DNA from 3 places in the Pseudomonas sp. CBS genome. Region 1 is predicted to be linked to each of the others. Evidence: riboswitches for the same ligand, from Rfam matches in the RefSeq annotation. Region 1 holds a riboswitch; each other region holds the start of a gene.
The links. Region 1 has a riboswitch for cobalamin ahead of NVB75_RS00195 (CbtB-domain containing protein). Riboswitches for the same ligand answer to the same signal wherever they lie in the genome.
Positions count from the first base shown of each region.

Region 1 (6,372 bases):
GGACATCGTGTACGAGTTCTTGCTGGGAATTGGCATCGGCATGCTGTATCGCAAGGGCTGGATTCGCCCCGGCCTGTGGCTGCCCCTGGCGGGCATTGCCGGTGCGTTGCTGGCGATTTATCACTGGCCGGCATCACCTCGCGCCCTGACCTGGGGCTTGCCGAGCGCGGTGCTGGTGGTGGCCTGTATTTCGATGGAACGCTATTTCGAGCGTAGCCGACTGCTCAAGGTGATGGGGGACTGTTCCTATTCGGTCTATCTGATGCACGTGCTGGTGTTGTCCGCCGGCGGTTTTGTTGCCCAGCGTTATGGGGTTAACGCCTACGTGATGCTCGGCGTGTGCGTGGTGTTGATCGCCCTTGGGTCGTTGGCCAGCTATCACTGGTTGGAAAAGGGCAGTTATCGTCGGCTCAAAGGCTGGTTCGATGGCGACGAACGGTTGGTTCTTTTCCGACAAAAATACTAGGACTTTGTACCTCGGTAATAATTTGGCGTAAACTGCCGGCAAGCCTGCGAGGAGTTTCCATGACCGCTATTACCATTACCGACGCCGCCCACGATTACCTGGCTGATCTGCTGTCGAAGCAGAACACCCCGGGCATCGGGATCCGCGTCTTTATCACCCAGCCCGGCACCCAGTACGCAGAGACGTGCATTGCCTATTGCAAGCCGGGAGAAGAAAAACCTGAAGATACGGCGTTGGGGCTGAAAAGCTTCACGGCGTATATCGATGCGTTCAGTGAAGCGTTCCTTGACGATGCGGTGGTTGATTACGCCACTGATCGTATGGGTGGCCAGCTGACCATCAAGGCGCCGAACGCCAAGGTGCCGAACGTTAATGCGGATAGCCCGATTAACGAGCGCATCAACTATTACCTGCAGACCGAGATCAATCCCGGGCTGGCCAGCCACGGTGGTCAGGTGAGCCTGATTGATGTGGTGGATGATGGTATTGCTGTGTTGAAGTTTGGTGGCGGTTGCCAGGGCTGTGGCCAGGCGGACGTGACCTTGCGTGAGGGGATTGAGCGTACGCTGCTTGAGCGGGTTCCGGAGCTCAAGGGTGTGCGGGATGTGACTGACCATACGCAGAAAGAAAACGCCTACTACTAAGGGTGTTTGCTGCGGATGTGGAAAAACGGCGCCTCGTGAGCGCCGTTTTTTTTGGTTTGGATTCAGTGGGTTGGGTGGGGATTGTGAGGTTTTGGGTTAGGTATGTTGTGTACATATCCGTTATTTAGGTAACGGCGGCTTATGGTTCCGCTCTTACAGCGGGTCACTTTTGGCAAACGCCCCAAAAGTAACCAAAAGGTCTTTGCCCCACCACTCGGTGCCTCGCCTGGGCTCGGCATGCCCGCACTCCGGCCCGATTCCGCGGGCCGCCGCGACGGGCCATCCATGGCCCGGCGCGGCTAAATCGGCTTCCCTGCCGATTTACCCGCTCCACCGTGCCTACTTGCGGCCATCGTGGTTAACGGGGCCCGCAGATCAAAATCAAAAGCAGATCAAGATCAAAGGCACGCAGCCTCGCTGGCGCTCGACAGCTGCTACGGTCGGGGTGGCTCTGCTTTTCTGTGGGAGCGGGCTTGCTCGCGAAAAACCTGAGAGCGCCGCGTTCATTCAGAATGCCCGCGTCATCGTTAACGACCTTCGCGAGCAAGCCCGCTCCCACATTTTTTGGACCGTGCCCGCTTTAGATTTTGATTTGGCTTTTAACACTCAAGCCGGCCGGGAGGCCGCTGTGCTCTTGATCTGCTTTTGATCTTGATCTTAGGCGCCCCGTTAAACCACGCTGGCCGAACGCAGGCTTTGGAGCGTGGGTAACCTGGCAGGACGCCAGGTTAGCCGTCCTGGGCCAGGGATGGCCCATGACGGCGGCCCACGGTCCAAAGCCGGAGTGAGGGCACACCGAGCCTAGGCGAGGTGCCGAGTGGTGGGGCAAGAGCGTTTTGCTTACTTTTGCGCTCTTCAAAAGTGAGCCGCTGTAAGAGCGGAACCCATAGTCGCCGTTACCTAAATAACGGATATGTACCCCATCCCCCCTCAGGGCCGATACAAATGCGCATGCCCCGCACGATACAACGACGACTCACCAAAACTATCACTGGCCAAAACCCGACCCACCACAATCAACGCCGTACGCCGAAACCCCTTGGCCGCCACCTTCCCGGCAATATCCGCCAGCGTACCAATGGCCCAATCCTGATCCGGCCAGGTCGCTCGGTGCACCACCGCAATCGGACAATCCTCCCCATAGTGAGGCACCAACTCAGCCACGATCTTCTCCAGATGATTCACCCCCAGGTGAATCGCCATGGTCGTCCCATGCTGCGCCAAACTACTGAACGCCTCACCCTCAGGCATCGCCGTCTTATCCGCATACCGCGTCAAAATCACACTCTGCGCAATGTCCGGCAACGTCAGCTCAGCCTCCAGCAACGCCGCACACGCCGCCACCGCCGTAACCCCAGGAATGATCTGAAACCCAATCCCCAGCTCCCGCAACAGCCGAATCTGCTCCCCAATCGCCCCGTACAAACTCGGATCCCCGGAATGCACCCGCGCCACATCCTGGCCTTTCTCATGGGCCGTCTTGATCAGCCCAATGATCTGCTCCAGATGCAACTCCGCACTGTTAACCACCAGCTCCGCCTGATGCCCCTCAAGCACCGCCGCCGGCACCAGCGAACCGGCATAGATGATCACCGGGCAACTGCGAATCAGCCGCTGCCCCTTGACCGTGATCAGTTCCGGGTCGCCTGGGCCTGCGCCGATGAAAAAGACAGTCATGGATTCATTCCTGTGAAAAAAGCACGCGAGCAGCCCTCCAGATGAAGATTGCTCATGATCAAAGATGACGATTATCGGGAATTCAGCCGGCGCAAGCCAATGCAAAGGTGGCCTGGGCGGTTTTTTTGCGGGTGATCAGCAGGGTAGCAGGGCCTTGGGACAGGTGTTCTGCCAGTGCCAGGGCGGCACTTTCCGCGATGCCGTAGCAACCGGTATAAGCAAAAACCGTCTCCGACTTATGGCTCAATCGATCTTCATAGGGCGCCAATTGCGCCGCACTGAAAACCACCAAAGGCAGCTCCAGAATCTCTGCCAACTCAAGTAGCCCCGGCTCATCCTGCTTGCGATCAAGGCTGGCCAGCGCAGTGACGCGCTGGCGCTCAATGCCACCCTCGGCGAGGGCGGCATTGAACAGTTCAAGCAGGGCGTCGACAGAACAACCCCGCTGACAACCCAGGCCCACCGCCAGGATCATGCCGAATACTGACCATCACGGTTACGGCGAAACAACCAGGCACTGATCAACCCCAGCGCCAGCCAGAAGGCAACGTTGGTCAACTGCGAGGCAATCTTGAACTGAGCTTCCAGGGCTTCCGGCGCGAGCATCGAGTGGACTTCCGGCTGTGGAGCGCCAATCACATGGGGCACCGCCAGGATTGCCACGCCCAGGATTTTCAGCAGCCAGTTACGACCGAACACAATCAGCGCGATACCGGCAGCGGTGGAGGCGGCAGTGCCGATCCACCAGATCTGCCGTTGCGCCAGGTCTGCCGCCGCCGTGCCCGGCAGTTCAGGCGGCAAGCCCAGGGTCGGCGCCAACACAAAGGTGGCGTAACCGGCCAGGCCCCACAGCAGGCCTTGGGCCGTGCGGGTTGGTGCACGCAAGGTGTACAGGCCGGCAAGCATCAGGGCAAAACCCACGGCAACCACCAGGTTACCGCCCGTGGTCGACAGCACACGCTGCCAGCCATCTTCCGGCTCCCAGGCTTCGGCGTCGTGGCTGTGGGCCGCAGCGCCGGCATGCTCATGCACTTCGGTGGCCACGGGGGCCTTTTCGAAGGTTTCCGCCTGCAGAATCAGTGGGGCAACCCAGAAGCTTTGCAGCAAGGTCAGCAGCAAGGCGGCCAGAAGACCGGTGAAACCTGCGGTTTGGGCAATACGCTTGATCATGTCGGCAGGTCTCAGTGGCACGGGAACGCGGCGCTGTGGCGGGTATCGTGGGCGGCGTTGTGCACCGCTTCGATGTGCGAGAAACCGGCGAAATACACCAGGCACGCGCCGAGGATCGACGCACCGATGGCGGCGGTCAGGCGTTGGCTCAGGGTGGCAGTGGTGCTGGCGGTAGAGGCGGTGCTGCTGATGATCGACATGGCGCGTCCCTTCAGGGTTCAGGGTGCACGAGCGCATGAAAACCCCACGAGCCAGGCACGCAGGGTTCTGAACAGCGCCCGCCCACCGCGGGTTTGTTATCTGATTTTTTCGGGCCGGTCTCCGGGCTTGCGAGGGGCCTGGGCCTTGAAAGCATCACCTTCCCATGCCCTGGAGGCACAGTGGATTTGACGCTTCACTCGCTTACCGTTGCGGGGGCAGCACCGGACTCGTCACGCCCTTGAGTAAAGGAACATGACTCACCGGTTTCCCGTTTCACCCTGTGAAGGGCACCCGAAACAAGATGTGTAGGAGAGCATGGGCGGGCGATGGGCGTCAAATCGCCGCGTTAACCCCAGCGTTTGAACAACACACTGGCATTCACGCCACCAAAGCCAAATCCATTGGAAATCGCGTATTCAATCGGCAACGGCCGGGCTTGGCCACGGACCATATCCAGTCCTTCGGCAGCGGGGTCCGGGTTGTCCAGGTTGAGGGTCGCCGGGGCAATCTGATCGCGCAGGGCGAGCACAGTGAAGATCGCCTCGATCCCGCCCGCGGCGCCCAACAGATGGCCGGTCGCCGACTTGGTAGCGCTGATCGCGACGCTGGCATTTGCACCGAATAGCGTATTGATCGCCGCCAGCTCGCCGTTGTCGCCTACGGGGGTCGACGTGGCATGGGCGTTCAAGTGCTGGATCTGTGCGGCGCTGATCCCTGCTTGCGCAATCGCGAGCTCCATTGCCCGGCGTGCACCTGAGCCATCTTCCGGCCCCGAGGTCATGTGATAGGCGTCGGCACTGGTGCCATAGCCCACCAGCTCGGCGATAGGCGTCGCCCCGCGAGCCAGTGCATGCTCCAGTTCCTCGATCACCAATATCCCGGCACCTTCGCCCATCACAAACCCATCGCGGCCTTGATCGAACGGGCGCGAAGCCAGTGCCGGCGTGTCGTTGTAATCGCTGGACAGCGCACGCGCCGCAGCAAAACCGCCGAGGCTGACCCGGTGGATGCAGGCTTCGGCGCCGCCACACACGGCGATGTCGATTTCCCCTGCACGGATCATGCGCGCGGCATCACCAATCGCCTGTACGCCGGCGGCGCAAGCAGTGACGGGGGAGCCCAGCGGACCTTTCAGTTGATGCTGGATCGACACATGCCCGGCTGCCATGTTGCCGAGGAATGACGGAATCGTGAACGGCGAAAGGCGGCGTGGTCCTTTGCTGTCAGCCGTTCGGACGGCCTCGGCAATCGCGGGAAAACCACCCACGCCGGAAGCGATAATGGTCGCAGTACGTTCCTGCTGCGAGGGCGTTTTCGGACTCCAGCCCGCCTGGGCCAGGGCCTCTTGCGCGGCGGCCAGGGCAAACACGATGAACCGGTCCATCTTGCGTTGTTCTTTGGCCGGGATGACAGTGTCCGGGTCAAAGCCGGCTTCAGGGTCTTGGGTGCGGTCGAGCACTTGGCCGCCGATGCTGATTGCCAGGTCGCCGATCAATGCCTCGGGTAGCCTGCGAATCCCGGATTCACCGGCCAGCAGGCGCTTCCAGGTCTTTTCCACGCCGGTTGCCAGCGGGGTCACTGCACCCATGCCGGTCACAACAATTCGCTTACTCATGATCGCTTAGCTCCGCAAATTTCAGGTTGGTAGCATTGCATGGACGAAGCTATCATTATGAAAGTAACATCCGATAGCTTAAATTTCCGTAGCCGCCCCACAGAGGAACTGCAATGCAACGTAAGTCGCTGGTGAATGCCGAATGCCCGGTAGCCCGTGGAGTGGAGCGGGTAGGCGAGTGGTGGAGCATCCTGATCATGCGCGACGCGCTGCAGGGCCTGCGCCGTTTCGACGAGTTTTCCCAGAGCCTGGGAATCGCTCCGAACATGCTGACTCGCCGGCTCAACAGCCTGGTGGACGCGGGGCTGTTGGAGCGCCGGCAATACAGCGAGCGGCCGCCACGTTTCGAGTACGTGCCCACGCCGGTCGGCGAGGATTTCCGGGTGGTGATCATGGCGTTCGTCGGTTGGGGCAACCGCCATTTCGCCAACGAAGGTGAAAGCCTGCAATTGGTCGACCGGGAAACCCGGCGCCCGGTGGAAGTGGCGGTGGTGGACGCCGACGGCGCGCGCGTGTCCGTCGAGCAATGCAGCGTTCAAGCCGGGCCTGCCGCCAGCGAGGGCATGCTGGAGCGCCTGGCGCTGCTTCGCGCCAAACGC
Region 1 is NZ_CP102929.1:54,555-60,926, forward strand. Features, by position in the region: gene NVB75_RS00170 (acyltransferase) at 1-466, shown strand, start outside; gene nfuA (Fe-S biogenesis protein NfuA) at 526-1,110, shown strand; gene cobM (precorrin-4 C(11)-methyltransferase) at 2,041-2,787, opposite strand; gene NVB75_RS00185 (cobalamin biosynthesis protein) at 2,870-3,262, opposite strand; gene NVB75_RS00190 (CbtA family protein) at 3,259-3,957, opposite strand; gene NVB75_RS00195 (CbtB-domain containing protein) at 3,969-4,157, opposite strand; cobalamin riboswitch at 4,252-4,468, opposite strand; gene fabF (beta-ketoacyl-ACP synthase II) at 4,505-5,773, opposite strand; gene NVB75_RS00205 (helix-turn-helix domain-containing protein) at 5,887-6,372, shown strand, end outside.

Region 2 (6,372 bases), 1.2 Mb from region 1:
GGTCCGTGATCATCCACTGGAACAACCCGCAGCCACCCTGAGGTCGCAAGCCATGGCGTTCAAGTACGTCAAACAGACGCTGGCTGGCCGACTCGCAACGCAACCGCTGTTGCGCATGGCCGACGGTATCGCGCAGGCACACTTGCCCAAGCACCCGCGTCGGCCCGCTGACGGCCCAAGGCCCCACCTGTTCGGCGAGCAGCTTGAGCAGCTGGCGCTCGGCCAGCACAAACCCTAGCCGCACGCCGGCCAGGCCGAAGAATTTGCCAAAGGAGCGCAGCACAATCAGGCCAACTTGATGGGCTTGGCTCGCCAGGCTCAGTTGCGGGGTGATGTCCATGAACGCTTCGTCCACCACCAGCCAGCCGCCACGCTGGGCCAACCGAGCATGCCAGTCCAGCAGGCGTTGCGGCGGCAGGCTCAGGCCGGTGGGGTTGTTGGGGTTGACCACCACCAATACGTCGAGGCCGTCGAGGAAGAAGTCGACTTCCTGCTCCAGTACTTCGCGCACGATATAGCCGGCGCGACGCCAGGCTTCAGCATGCTCGGCGTAGCACGGCGACAGCACACCGACCTTGCCCGCCCGGCGCAGCCGCGGCAGTAACTGGATTGCGGCCTGGGAACCGGCCACCGGCAGTACATGGGGGGCGCCGTAATATTCGCAGGCGGCCTGTTCCAGGCCGTCATCGGTTTCAGGCAGGCGCGCCCAGGCCCGCAGCGGGATGTCCGGGATCGGAAACGGCCATGGCGCCAGGCCACTGGACAGGTCCAGCCAATCGCCCTCTGCAATCCCGTATTGCAACGCCGCCTTGCGCAAGCGGCCACCGTGCTCAAGCATAAAATTCAGCCCCCACACACAGGATCAGCAACCAAAGCCACACGCCGCGTTGCACCAGTTGCCAGCCACGCTCGATGGAATCCGCATCCGCGGGCGGGCCTTCGCCCAGTTGCGGGCGCTGGTGCAGCTCGCCGTGATAAATCGCCGCGCCACCCAGCTCCACGCCAAGGGCGCCAGCGCCTGCCGCCATCACCGGGCCGGCGTTGGGGCTGTCCCAGGTCGGGCCCTGAGTGCGCCAGCATTTGAGGGCCAGGCGGGTTTTGCCCAGCAGCGCGTAGGTCAACGCCACCAGGCGCGCCGGAATGTAGTTGAGCACGTCGTCGATCTTTGCTGCGGCCCAGCCGAAACGCTCAAAGCGTTCATTGCGATAGCCCCACATGGCATCCAGGGTGTTGCTCAGTCGATAGAGCACCACGCCGGGCACGCCAGCGACCACAAACCAGAACAGTGCAGCGAACACCGCATCGCTGCCGTTTTCCAGCACCGATTCGGTGGCCGCGCGGGCCACTTCCGTTTGGTCCAGTTCGCTGGTCTGGCGGCTTACCAGGTAGCTGACACGCTTACGGGCCTCGTCCAGGTCATCGCTGCGCAGCGCCTGCGCGACCGGCAGCACGTGTTCACCGAGGCTGCGCATGCCCAGGGCGCAGTACAGCGCGAGGATTTCCAATACCCAGCCGATATACGGCGCCCACGACAGGGCCGTGGCCAGCAGCGTCAGCGGCACCACTGCGATCACCCACGCGGTGACGCCATGACTGCGCCAGCCACGGCCGCCGGAGTTGAAACGCTGCTCGATACGCTCGGCAAAATTGCCGAACGCTACCAGCGGATGCCAGCGCCTGGGCTCGCCCAGCAGCGCATCCAGCGCCACCGCAGCGACACTCAGCAAGGCCACACTCATTGACTCACTCCCCAAACATTCTCGTACAACATGTCACTCAGTGGCCGTGGTTCGGTCCAGCCTTCGAGCTGCAACATCGGTGCCGGGTAGAACTCGGTCACCGGGCCCAGGCACAACACGGCCAGCGGCTTGGCGCCGGGCGGCAGGCCCAGCAGGTCGGCCAGGGCCTGGGGCTCGAACAACGAGACCCAGCCCATGCCCAGCCCTTCGACGCGGGCGGCCAGCCATAGATTCTGGATCGCGCAGGACAACGACGCCATGTCCATTTCCGGCAAGGTACGGCGCCCGAAGATATGCCGTTCGCGATCGTCCATCAACGCCGCCACCAGTACTTCGGCACAGTCGTTGATGCCTTCGACCTTGAGCTTCATAAACTGGTCGGAGCGCTCGCCAAGGGCTTCGGCGGTGCGTACGCGTTCTTCTTCCACTAGCTGCTGGATCTGGCCGCGCAGGTTGCGGTCGCTGATGCGGATAAAACGCCAGGGCTGCATCAAGCCGACGCTCGGCGCCTGGTGGGCGGCTTGCAGCAGGCGGTGGAGCAATTCAGGCGCGACGGTGCCACCGCTGAAGTGGCGCATGTCACGGCGTTCGGCGATGGCGCGGTAGACGGCTTCGCGGTCGGCTTCCGGAAAGGCGTTGTCCGTCATGGCCTCATCGCGGGCAAGCCCGCTCCCACCGTAGATTGCGTTTCAACTCGGTCAAGTGTGGGAGCTGGCTTGCCTGCGATGGCGGTCTCAAGGCTTGGCGCAAACAGGGCAGCCACCGCTGTCGGGTTGGACGGGAAGTAAAAGTGCACGTAGGAAGCCGTCATCCGGCCCTGACGATAAACCGCCTCGGCGCCGCGCCCGCCATTCGGGCTCAGGCCCCGGGCAATCGGCTGCCATTCTGTGCTGGTCAACGAGTGATGATAAGTGTGGCCACGCAGCAGGCCTTCGGGCAGTTCGACGTTTTGCAGGGCCAGCGCCGCCAGACGTTTCTGCATCACGGCATCACCCTGGAGCAGGCCCACCAGTTCGGCACGGGTGCCGTCGACATCGGTGAGCGAGTCCAGCAGATAGAGCATGCCGCCGCATTCGGCCAGCAGCGGCTTGCCGGCAGCGTGATGGGCGCGAATGGCGGCCAGCATCGGGGTATTTTCCGACAGCGCCTGGTGATGCAGTTCCGGGTAACCGCCCGGCAGGTAGAGGCTGTCAGCGTCGGGCAACGCGCGGTCGCGAATCGGCGAGAAGAAGCACAGCTCGGCGCCCATCGCCCGCAGCAGGTCGAGGCTGGCACCGTAGGTAAAGGCGAAGGCTTCGTCGCGGGCCACGGCAATGCGCACACCGGCCAGCAACGGTTGGGTCTCGATCAACTCGGGTGCGGCGAATTCCACCGGCGGTGGCAGCGCTACCTCGCAACTGCTGCCCAAGGCCTGGGCGGCGGCGTCGAGTCGTAGATCAAGGTCGTTCAATTCGCTGGCCTGCACCAGGCCAAGGTGGCGGCTGGGCAACTCGATACCGGTTTCCCGGGACAGCGCGCCGTACCAGCGCAGGCCTTCGGTAAGGCTGCCTTCGAGCAATTGCGCGTGGCGCAGTGTGCCGACGCGGTTAGCCAGCACACCGGCGAACGGCAGGTCCGGCTGGTAACGCGCCAGGCCCAATGCCAGGGCGCCGAAGGTCTGGGCCATGGCCGTGCCGTCGATCACCGCCAGTACCGGCACGCCAAAGTGCCGCGCAAGGTCGGCGCTGGACGGCGTGCCGTCGAACAAGCCCATCACGCCTTCGATCAGGATCAGGTCGGCTTCCCCCGCCGCTTCCCACAGCAACCGGCGACTTTCCTGCTCGCCCACCATCCACATGTCCAACTGATAGACCGGCGCACCACTGGCGCGCTCGTGGATCATCGGGTCGAGAAAGTCCGGGCCGCATTTGAACACCCGCACCTTGCGCCCCAGGTTGCGGTGCAAACGGGCCAGCGCGGCGGTGACGGTGGTTTTGCCCTGGCCGGACGCCGGTGCGGCGATCAGCACAGCAGGACAGTGACGGGGCTGGTTCAAAGTTCGATGCCTTTCTGCGCCTTGATACCGGCCTGGAAGGCGTGCTTGAGCATGCCCATTTCAGTCACGGTGTCGGCCATTTCGATCAATTCGGGTTTGGCGCCTCGGCCAGTCACCAGCACGTGCTGCATCGGCGGGCGGGCTTGCAGGTCGCCGAGTACCTGGTCCAGGTCGAGGTAGCCGTGCTTGAGGGCGATGTTCAGCTCGTCCAGCACCACCAGGCCGATGGCCGGGTTCTGCAGCATTTCCCGGGAGACCGCCCAGGCGGCTTCGGCGGCCACGATGTCGCGCGCACGGTCCTGGGTTTCCCAGGTAAAACCTTCGCCCATCACGTGGAAGCGCACCTGCTCGGGGAAACGCCGGAAGAACAGTTCTTCGCCGGTGCTATTACGGCCCTTGATGAACTGCACCACGCCGCATTGCATGCCGTGGCCCATGGCTCGCGCCAGCATGCCAAAGGCAGAACTGCTCTTGCCTTTGCCGTTGCCGGTGAGCACCAGCAGCAACCCGCACTCGTTCGGTGAGTTGGCAATGCGCTCATCAATCACGGCTTTTTTGCGCAGCATGCGCGCCAGGTGGCGTTCGTCACGATCGGGGGATTCAGTCATGGCAGCTCTCCGTTGGGGCTGGACAAAAACGGCGGGCAGGAAAAAGACAATACAGACAGCCAAGCATCGCCCACCGTGATGCTGTTGGATGGATCAGGCCGGTCTCCGGGCTCATGAGTGGCATGGGATGCCGAGGGTGCGCCTTCCCATATCGCGGGCGATACAGTGGCTTAAGGCACCGTCTTGACTCATTTACCGTTGCGGGGCAGCAGCGCCGGAATCGTGGCGGCACTGTAGAAAAGTGCGCTCACTCACCGGCTTCCCTGTTTCACTCAGTCGGCGCGTACGCCACAGAGCACCTGAAACAAGCCGCGAAGGTTAGTGGGTTGGGGGTGGAGCGTCAATTAAAGCCGGACATGCGCGTGAACCATCGGGCCGCTGCGCTCCTCTACCACTACAGGTATTAAGGAGAAAACCATGCACAAGACCCGACTTGCCCTACTGATCATGGTCGCCGGCACCCTCGCCGCCTGTGGTGAAAGCTCGACCCTTCAGGTGTCCGACGGCACCGGACCCTCGCCCAAACTGCCGGAGCCGAATAAAACCCTGATCCCCACGGTGAACATCGCCCCGGCCATCGGCTGGCCCGAAGGCGTCAAGCCAACTCCGGCCGCGGGCACCCAGGTGGCCGCGTTCGCCGAAGGCCTGGATCACCCACGCTGGCTGTACGTGCTGCCCAATGGCGACGTGCTGGTGGCGGAAACCAACGCGCCGCCCAAGCCGGATGATGCCAAGGGCATTCGTGGCTGGGTGATGGAGAAAGTCATGGGCCGTGCCGGGGCCGGCGTGCCGAGCCCGAACCGCATCACCCTGCTGCGGGACGCCGACCACGACGGCGTGGCCGAAACCCGTACGGTGTTCCTGGAGAACCTGAACTCGCCGTTCGGCATGACGCTGGTGGGCAACGACCTGTATGTCGCCGATTCGGACAAATTGCTGCGCTTCCCTTATCAGCCTGGGGAAACCTCGATCAAGGACGCCGGCACCACCGTCACCGACTTGCCGGGCGGCAGCATTAACCATCACTGGACCAAGAACGTGATCGCCAGCAAGGACGGCAGCAAGCTGTACGTCAGCGTGGGCTCCAACAGCAACGTCGGGGAAAATGGCCTGGAAGCGGAACAAGGCCGGGCCGCGATCTGGGAAGTGGACCGCGCCACCGGCCAACACCGCATCTTCGCCTCCGGCCTGCGCAACCCCAACGGCATGGCCTGGGAACCGCAAAGCGGCGCGCTATGGACGGCCGTCAACGAGCGCGATGAAATCGGCAGCGATCTGGTGCCGGACTACATCACCTCGGTCAAGGATGGCGCCTTCTACGGGTGGCCATTCAGTTACTACGGGCAGCACGTGGATGTGCGGGTCACACCGCAGAACCTGGACCTGGTGGCCAAGGCGATTGCCCCGGATTATGCAGTCGGCCCGCACACAGCCTCGCTGGGACTGACCTTTGCTGATGGCAGCAAGTTACCGGCGCAATTCAGCAATGGCGCGTTTATCGGCCAACATGGTTCGTGGAACCGCAAGCCCCACAGTGGCTACAAGGTGATCTTCGTGCCGTTTGAGGCAGGCAAGCCAAAAGGCCAGCCGGTGGATGTGCTGACCGGCTTCCTCAACAGCGATGAGAAAGCCATGGGCCGCCCGGTCGGCGTGGTGATCGACAAGCAGGGGGATTTGTTGGTGGCAGATGATGTGGGGAACAAGGTGTGGCGGGTGTCGGCGGCTAAATAGCCCACTGCGCAAACACCGCAAAACAAATGTGGGAGCGGGCTTGCTCGCGAATACGGTGGATCAGCCGACAACAAAGTGACTGACACACTGCATTCGCGAGCAAGCCCACTCCCACATTGGGTTTCGTGTTTTCCTAGGGGTTTCGTGCCAGGTGCTCGGCTGGCAACACACGCTTGGCGCTCAGGTAGGCGTTTTGCCAATAGGCTTTGGACAGCGTGTCCAGCTTCACCGTACCGCCGGTTTGCGGCGCATGCACAAA
Region 2 is NZ_CP102929.1:6,119,500-6,125,871, reverse strand. Features, by position in the region: gene cobD (threonine-phosphate decarboxylase CobD) at 1-838, opposite strand, end outside; gene cbiB (adenosylcobinamide-phosphate synthase CbiB) at 831-1,739, opposite strand; gene bluB (5,6-dimethylbenzimidazole synthase) at 1,736-2,386, opposite strand; gene NVB75_RS27975 (cobyrinate a,c-diamide synthase) at 2,383-3,774, opposite strand; gene cobO (cob(I)yrinic acid a,c-diamide adenosyltransferase) at 3,771-4,382, opposite strand; cobalamin riboswitch at 4,461-4,700, opposite strand; gene NVB75_RS27965 (sorbosone dehydrogenase family protein) at 4,800-6,113, shown strand; gene NVB75_RS27960 (C40 family peptidase) at 6,247-6,372, opposite strand, start outside.
Region 2: another riboswitch for cobalamin. It lies ahead of cobO (cob(I)yrinic acid a,c-diamide adenosyltransferase); the one in region 1 lies ahead of NVB75_RS00195 (CbtB-domain containing protein).

Region 3 (6,372 bases), 1.5 Mb from region 1:
TGCACCTGGGCCAGGGTGCGCAGGCCCATACGCGACAACGCGGTGGCGGCGTGTGGGTCGAGGCCGGCGCGATCGATGGGGATCGGCGCCAGGGCTTGTTGCAGGCTGTGCTCATCGGCCACGGCCAGGCCGTCGTAGGCATTCGCCAGAATCCGCGCCGCCGCCGGGTTCGGCGCGGCGATGATGCGATGACGAAACCCCAGGTCAGTCAGTTCCTTGCGCAAGCGCGCTTCGAGCAACGGCCAGGGCCCGAACAGGCCCAGGCTCGACTCGATCTCGAACAACAACGCTCGTGGGTAATACAGGCTGACCTGGGAGCTGAAACGGTAGGCCCAGGCGGCGAGAAATTGCTGCCAGTATTCGATCTGTGCCGGCTCGTATTCGGCGCAGGCAAAGGCCTTGGTCAAGGCATGGGCTGCCGTCAGGGATTGGCCCGGGCGCAGGCCGAGTTTGCGCGCGGCCTCATTGACGGTTTGCAGCACCCGCCGCTGCGGCGTGCCGGCCAACAGGGCCAACGCCTGATCCGGTTCGGGGCGCAGACGCAGCACCCCGTCCAGCGCCAATTGCGGGAAGACAATACACACCCAGCGCATGCCAACCTCAGTGCCCAAGCGCAATGGGCGCGGGATGGGCCAGGCCGCCCCGGCACTTGAGCACCCGCACTTGCGCAGGGCTCGCCTCCACCGCCAGGCGCAACGCGGCCGGTGACGGGTTGATAGCCTCGTTCAAGGAGCGCCAGGCAAAGGCCAGGGTCTGGCCGGTTTCCGCCGCCACCTGCAAGCGGCGCAAGGCGCGGTCATCGGCCTTGCGCGGCCAGCACAGCACCGCGCCACAACTGCCGGAGCGCAGGCATTGCTCAACGGCCCACAGGGCGTCACGTTCATCGGCCTGGATCACGGAAAGCTGGCGTACATCCACCCCGGCGTTTTGCCAGGCGTGGGGGTACGGCGTGTAAGGCGGCGCCACCAGTACGATGCGCTCGCCGGCCGCCGACAACCGCGCCAGGGTCGGCCACACCAGTTGCAACTCGCCCACGCCCTCCTTCGCCATCAGGATTTCGCTCAACGCCGCTTCCGGCCAGCCACCGCTGGGCAGCACCGCATCCAGGGCCGCAAGCCCGGTGGGATGGACGCTGGCGGGCGGCGCGGCGGGCCGGCCTTTCCAGACCCGGCCGCCATTGAACAGCGAGTCCAGTGCAACGACGGCGCCCATCAGCCTTGCCTCACCAAACCGCAGAACACCCCTTCGATGGCCAGGTCCTGATCGGGCCGCACCACGATGGGTTGATAAGCGGGGTTGCGCGGCAGCAGGCGCACGCGCTCGCCGACGTGTTCGAAGCGCTTGATGGTGACTTCACCGTCCAGGCGCGCCACCACGATCTGCCCGTTCAAGGCCTCGGCACTGCGACGTACGCCCACCAGGTCGCCATCGAGGATGCCGTCTTCGATCATCGAATCGCCCTGCACCCGCAGCAGGTAATCCGGGGTTTTCGCGAACATGGCCGGGTCGAGTAAGAGGCGGTTGTGCACCTCAGCGTCAGCGCCGATGGGCAAGCCGGCGGCCACCCGGCCGAGTACCGGGATGTCCAGCAGCTCCGGCCGCGCCGGCTGATTGAGCAGGCGAATGCCGCGCGCCTGGTTGGGGTTGACCTCGATAAAACCGCCCTCGGTCAGCGCCAGCACATGCTTGCGCGCCACGCTGCGGGAGGCAAAGCCGAACGCCTCGGCGATCTCGGCGAGGCTGGGAGACTGGCCTTGCTGCGCGATACGGTCGCGGATAAAGGTCAGGATGGCGGTACGGCGGGGCGTTAGAGTCGTCATGGAGTACATTTGTACTCCTGTGGGAATTTTCTGGCAATATCCGTCAGTCGCTTCCCATGCAGCCACCGGAAAAGTCCCCGCCAAGTTGACGAACGGTCTTTCGAATGTTCAGATGCCGGCCTGTTTCAGGTGCCCCCTGCCGCCGTGCTTGGGGTGAAACGGGAAACCGGTGCCGCTCTTTTTTTGAGCCAGTCCGGTGCTGCCCCCGCAACGGTAGACGCGTGACCCCTTCGACACACCACTGTGGCCTGCGCGCCATGGGAAGGTGAAGGCGTCCATACGCGTGAGCCCGGAGACCGGCCTGGAATTCTGTTTGGCAAAATCCTGCGGTGGGCGGGCATGGGCCGGTATTGGCGTGTGCTCGGTGCCTACTCGTGCGTGCTTTTCGCGAAAGATACTTTTCCGAGAAGACTATGATTCGACCTTTCAAGACTCCTGTGCCCGGCCTGTTGTTCGGCTGCCTGTTCAGCCCCCTGCTGCTGGCCGACGACAACACCCTGGAACTCAAGCAACTCAACGTTTCCGCACCGTCGGTGGAGTCTACCACCGTGGCCGATATGGCCCAGTACGGCAGCAAGGTTGAGATCGTCACCCGCGAACAGATTGAACGCGCCGGCCCCGCCGCCGATGTGTCGCGCGTGATGCAGATGTTCATCCCCGGCCTGTACGTGGCACCCAAGAATGGCCCGTTCGACTACGGCACTTATTCCCTGCTGGGTGGGCGCAACGACGACACGCTGATCCTGCTGGACGGCGTGCGCCTGAACAACCGCCTGTACGGCGGCCTGTACCTGGACACCCTGCCCGCCAACGCCATCGAGCGCATCGAAGTGCTCAAGGGTGGCCAGAGCCTGCTGTTCGGCACCCAGGCGGTGTCGGGGGTGATCAACATCGTCACCCGCAGCCCGCAAACCCGCGAGGCGTCCGGCGAGGTGAACCTGGGTGCCGACACCTTCGGCGGCACCACCGGCGACGCCCGGGTCGAGAAGATTTTCAATAACGGATTTGGCGACCTCGGCTTGCTGGCCTACGTCAGCCGCAACGCCTCCGAGGGCTACCAGCCGTTTCGCAACCGCGACATGAAAAATGTCACCGACAAGAAGCGCTCCTACGAAGTCACCACCTTCGGCACCAAGGCGATCCAGTCGTTTGGCGATGACACGCGCCTGGAACTGTTTTACCAATACGCCGACGCCAACCTCGATTTCGCCCGCCCGGTGGACAACCACAAGACCACCAACGACCGCGTACAACAAATCGCTACGGCGACCTTCGAGCAAACCATCAACGAGCGCCTGAGCTACTTCGTCAAAGGGCATATCAACGATTGGGACACGCGCTTCACCCGTCTCAACAATGTCGAAGGCGGCGGCACCAAGGTCATCAACCACAACGACTACTGGGGCTTCACCGACTGGGGCGTGCAGGCCGAAGGCAAGGCCGTGTTGCCCGGTGAGCATGTGCTGGTATTCGGTTCCGACAACCAGTGGTTCAAGGGCCAGGACGATGTATTGATCATCGACGACAACAAGGCCCAGGCCCACGCGCTGTACACCCAACTGCGCCCGACTATCGAGGCGTTGCCGAACTGGCACCCGAGCATCGGCGTACGCCACGAAGCCATGAGCGGCGGCGACAGCGCCACCGTCGGCATGCTTACTTCGCTCTACGACCTCAACGACAACTGGGCCCTGCGCGGCCAATACGGCACCGCCTACAAACTGCCGAATGCCGAGCAACTGTTCGTCAACGAAGACGATGAGAAAGGCAACCGCAACCTCAAGCCGGAGAAGAGCCGCAACGCCGAACTGGGCATCGACTATAAGGGCAGCCTGCTGGCGCGGGACTTCAGCGCCAGCGTGACGCTGTTCAAGCGCAAGATCACCGACCTGATCACCCTGGACGATATCCAGTGGGTCAACGGCCAGGGGCAGATCCAGATGCGCGGTTTCGAGGCCGACGCCAAGCTGCAACTAAACGAGCAATGGAGCGTGCAGGCCGACATGACCCGCAACCTCACCGAGTCCCGCGCGGGTGTCACCCTCAACGATATTCCCGGCTTCTTCGCCCGCTCGCGGGTCGGCTATGAATCGGTGGACCGCCTATGGGGCGTCGGTACTGCCGTGCGTTACATCGGCGATATTGTCAGCTCGAAAAAGGTCGAGTACGGCAACTACACCGTGGTCGACGCCGACGCCTATCGCTACCTCGACAACGCCCACCAACACCGCGTCAGCCTGCTGGTAGAGAACCTGTTCGACCGCGATTACGTCACCAGCCGCGCCAGCAACGTCGACAACCTCGGGCGGCCGTTCACCTCCGAAGTACGCTACACGTATCGCTTCTGATGAGTACGCCCGTGGAAACTCATCCGGACTGGTCCCATGTGCCTGACCACGCCCGTCACGTGTTCCTGTGCACCGGCCCGCGCTGCACCCAGCGTGGCGCGCTGCAATTATGGAAAACCCTGCGCCGCCACCTGCTGGCACACGATCGCATCGAAAAACCTGGCGGCGTGCTGTTGACCCGCACCCACTGCCAGTTCCCGTGCAACCTGGGCCCGATTGTGACGGTGTACCCGGACACGTGCTGGTACGGCGTGCACAGCAACGCAGATGTGCAACGGCTGGTGGAAGTGCACCTGGTGGGCGGCGAAGTCGTCGAGGATTTGCTGATCAAGGAGCGCCCATGAAAGCGTCGTGGTTGCTGTTGGGCGCCCTGCTCTGCCCATCGTTGGCGCTGGCGGACCGTTATCGCAACTGCAACCAGGACTGGACGGCCACCCACTCACCGCCCTCGCGCATCGTGGCCCTCAACCAGCATGCGGCCGACCTGTTATTGGCGCTGGATGTCGGTACGGCATTGGTGGGCGTGGCGTATCTGGATGACAACGGTGTGGCCCACCGACACGGCGAGTATTTCGGCGTGCCGGTGATTGCGTCCAAGTACCCGTCCAGCGAAGTGCTCTATGCGCAGAAACCGGATCTGGTGGTCGGTGGATTCGCCACTGCCTTTGGCGCCGGCATTACTTCCCGCACAGGGTTGGCAGGCAACGGGGTTGGGTCGTACTTGCTGGAGTCGGCGTGCGACGGGCACTCGCTGGATTACTTCGGGCATATTCGCAACGACCTGTTTACCCTCGGCGCCCTGGTGCACAAACAGCAACGGGCACGGGCGTTGAGCGATGCCATGGACGCCGACCTGGCCAGTGCCCAGGCCCTGGCGGGCGAAGGTAAACCGCTGTCGGTGTTCTACCTGGACAGTGAGGTCAACGGGCTGGACAGCGAAGGCCGGCGTGGGTTCGTCACCACGTTGGTGGCGGCTGCTGGTGCGCGCAATTTATTCGCCGGGATCAACCAATACCGCGTCACCGTGAGCAGCGAAACCCTGCTGATGAGTGATCCGGATGTAATTTTGCTGGCGGATGCGCTGTGGTCACCGGCCAGCCGCAAACGTCAGTTGCTGACCACCGACCCGGTGCTGTCGCGTTTGCGGGCGGTGCGGGAGAACCGGATGATCGATATTCCGTTTACCCATTTGGTGCCCACTGCGAATAGCGGCCGAGTCGTGTTGGAGTTGGCGAGGCAATTCAAAAAACTGGCTGAATAATTCACGACCGAAGCGCCTCACCAATTTCCTCAATCGCAAAACCAATGTCGTGGCCAGCACGAATCAACTCCGCGAACCGCAGCATCACTGAGGAGCCGACGTCGTGAGCCAATGCTATGGTCATCAGCTCTCGCACCGGCTCGTGAAGCTCTGCTTCGACACTGGCTGAACAGGCCTGTCCGGTGAGCCAGCCAACAAGGGAGGAGACCCTGGCGCCCGAGGTGTTTTCATCAACGCCCAAAATCTCACCCAGCACCATTCCCAAAGTGCCCGCGGGATGTTGCTCCGGTCGGCTCCATGCCTTGAGCTCAATCGACTCTCGCTGCACCTTCTCCAGGTTCCGCCGAATCTTCCCGGGAATGGTCGCCGCCGCTTTAGGACGGTTGTAGTACTCGCGATTGGCTAAACTTGCGGCATCCCTGACGACCTTCCACGCCACCGACCACAGTTGTGAAACGCTGTAGGTTTCCAATGCTGAGCGCATCGTACTTTTGATCTCCTCCAGCTCTTGGCCTGACAGATCATGGTGATAGAGCTCGCACTGGGTATCCAAATAGCGCATGACATCAGCAACCGAGTAGTCAAGCCACAGGTTGAAAAGCCCTTCAGCATCGGTGTACACCCTGTCCGACAGGCTACGAATGATCTCGTCCGCACCCCTGGATGCGGTATCTGGAGCCAAACGATAGACGACTTGCTCCCTCAACATCCAAATCTCATCGCCCTGCCAATAGTAGGTGCCCGGCCTGGCCTTGGCGGGGTCTTCAAGGATCAGTCCCGCCTCACGCAATTGCTGCACAAAATCACCGACGTACCGAGGCGCAAGCCCTCGGCAGTCACCTACGGTGAAGCCGCCATTGGTCAATCTCGGTGTAATGGCCCTGTCGAGTGCCAACAGCAGGAGCGCCTGATTATCCGGTATCTCTGAGTAGTCCACCGTCCG
Region 3 is NZ_CP102929.1:1,531,723-1,538,094, forward strand. Features, by position in the region: gene NVB75_RS06920 (DNA polymerase Y family protein) at 1-593, opposite strand, end outside; gene imuA (translesion DNA synthesis-associated protein ImuA) at 601-1,212, opposite strand; gene lexA (transcriptional repressor LexA) at 1,212-1,829, opposite strand; cobalamin riboswitch at 1,931-2,140, shown strand; gene NVB75_RS06935 (TonB-dependent siderophore receptor) at 2,234-4,168, shown strand; gene NVB75_RS06940 (ferredoxin) at 4,180-4,512, shown strand; gene NVB75_RS06945 (ABC transporter substrate-binding protein) at 4,509-5,429, shown strand; gene NVB75_RS06950 (hypothetical protein) at 5,431-6,372, opposite strand, start outside.
Region 3: another riboswitch for cobalamin. It lies ahead of NVB75_RS06935 (TonB-dependent siderophore receptor); the one in region 1 lies ahead of NVB75_RS00195 (CbtB-domain containing protein).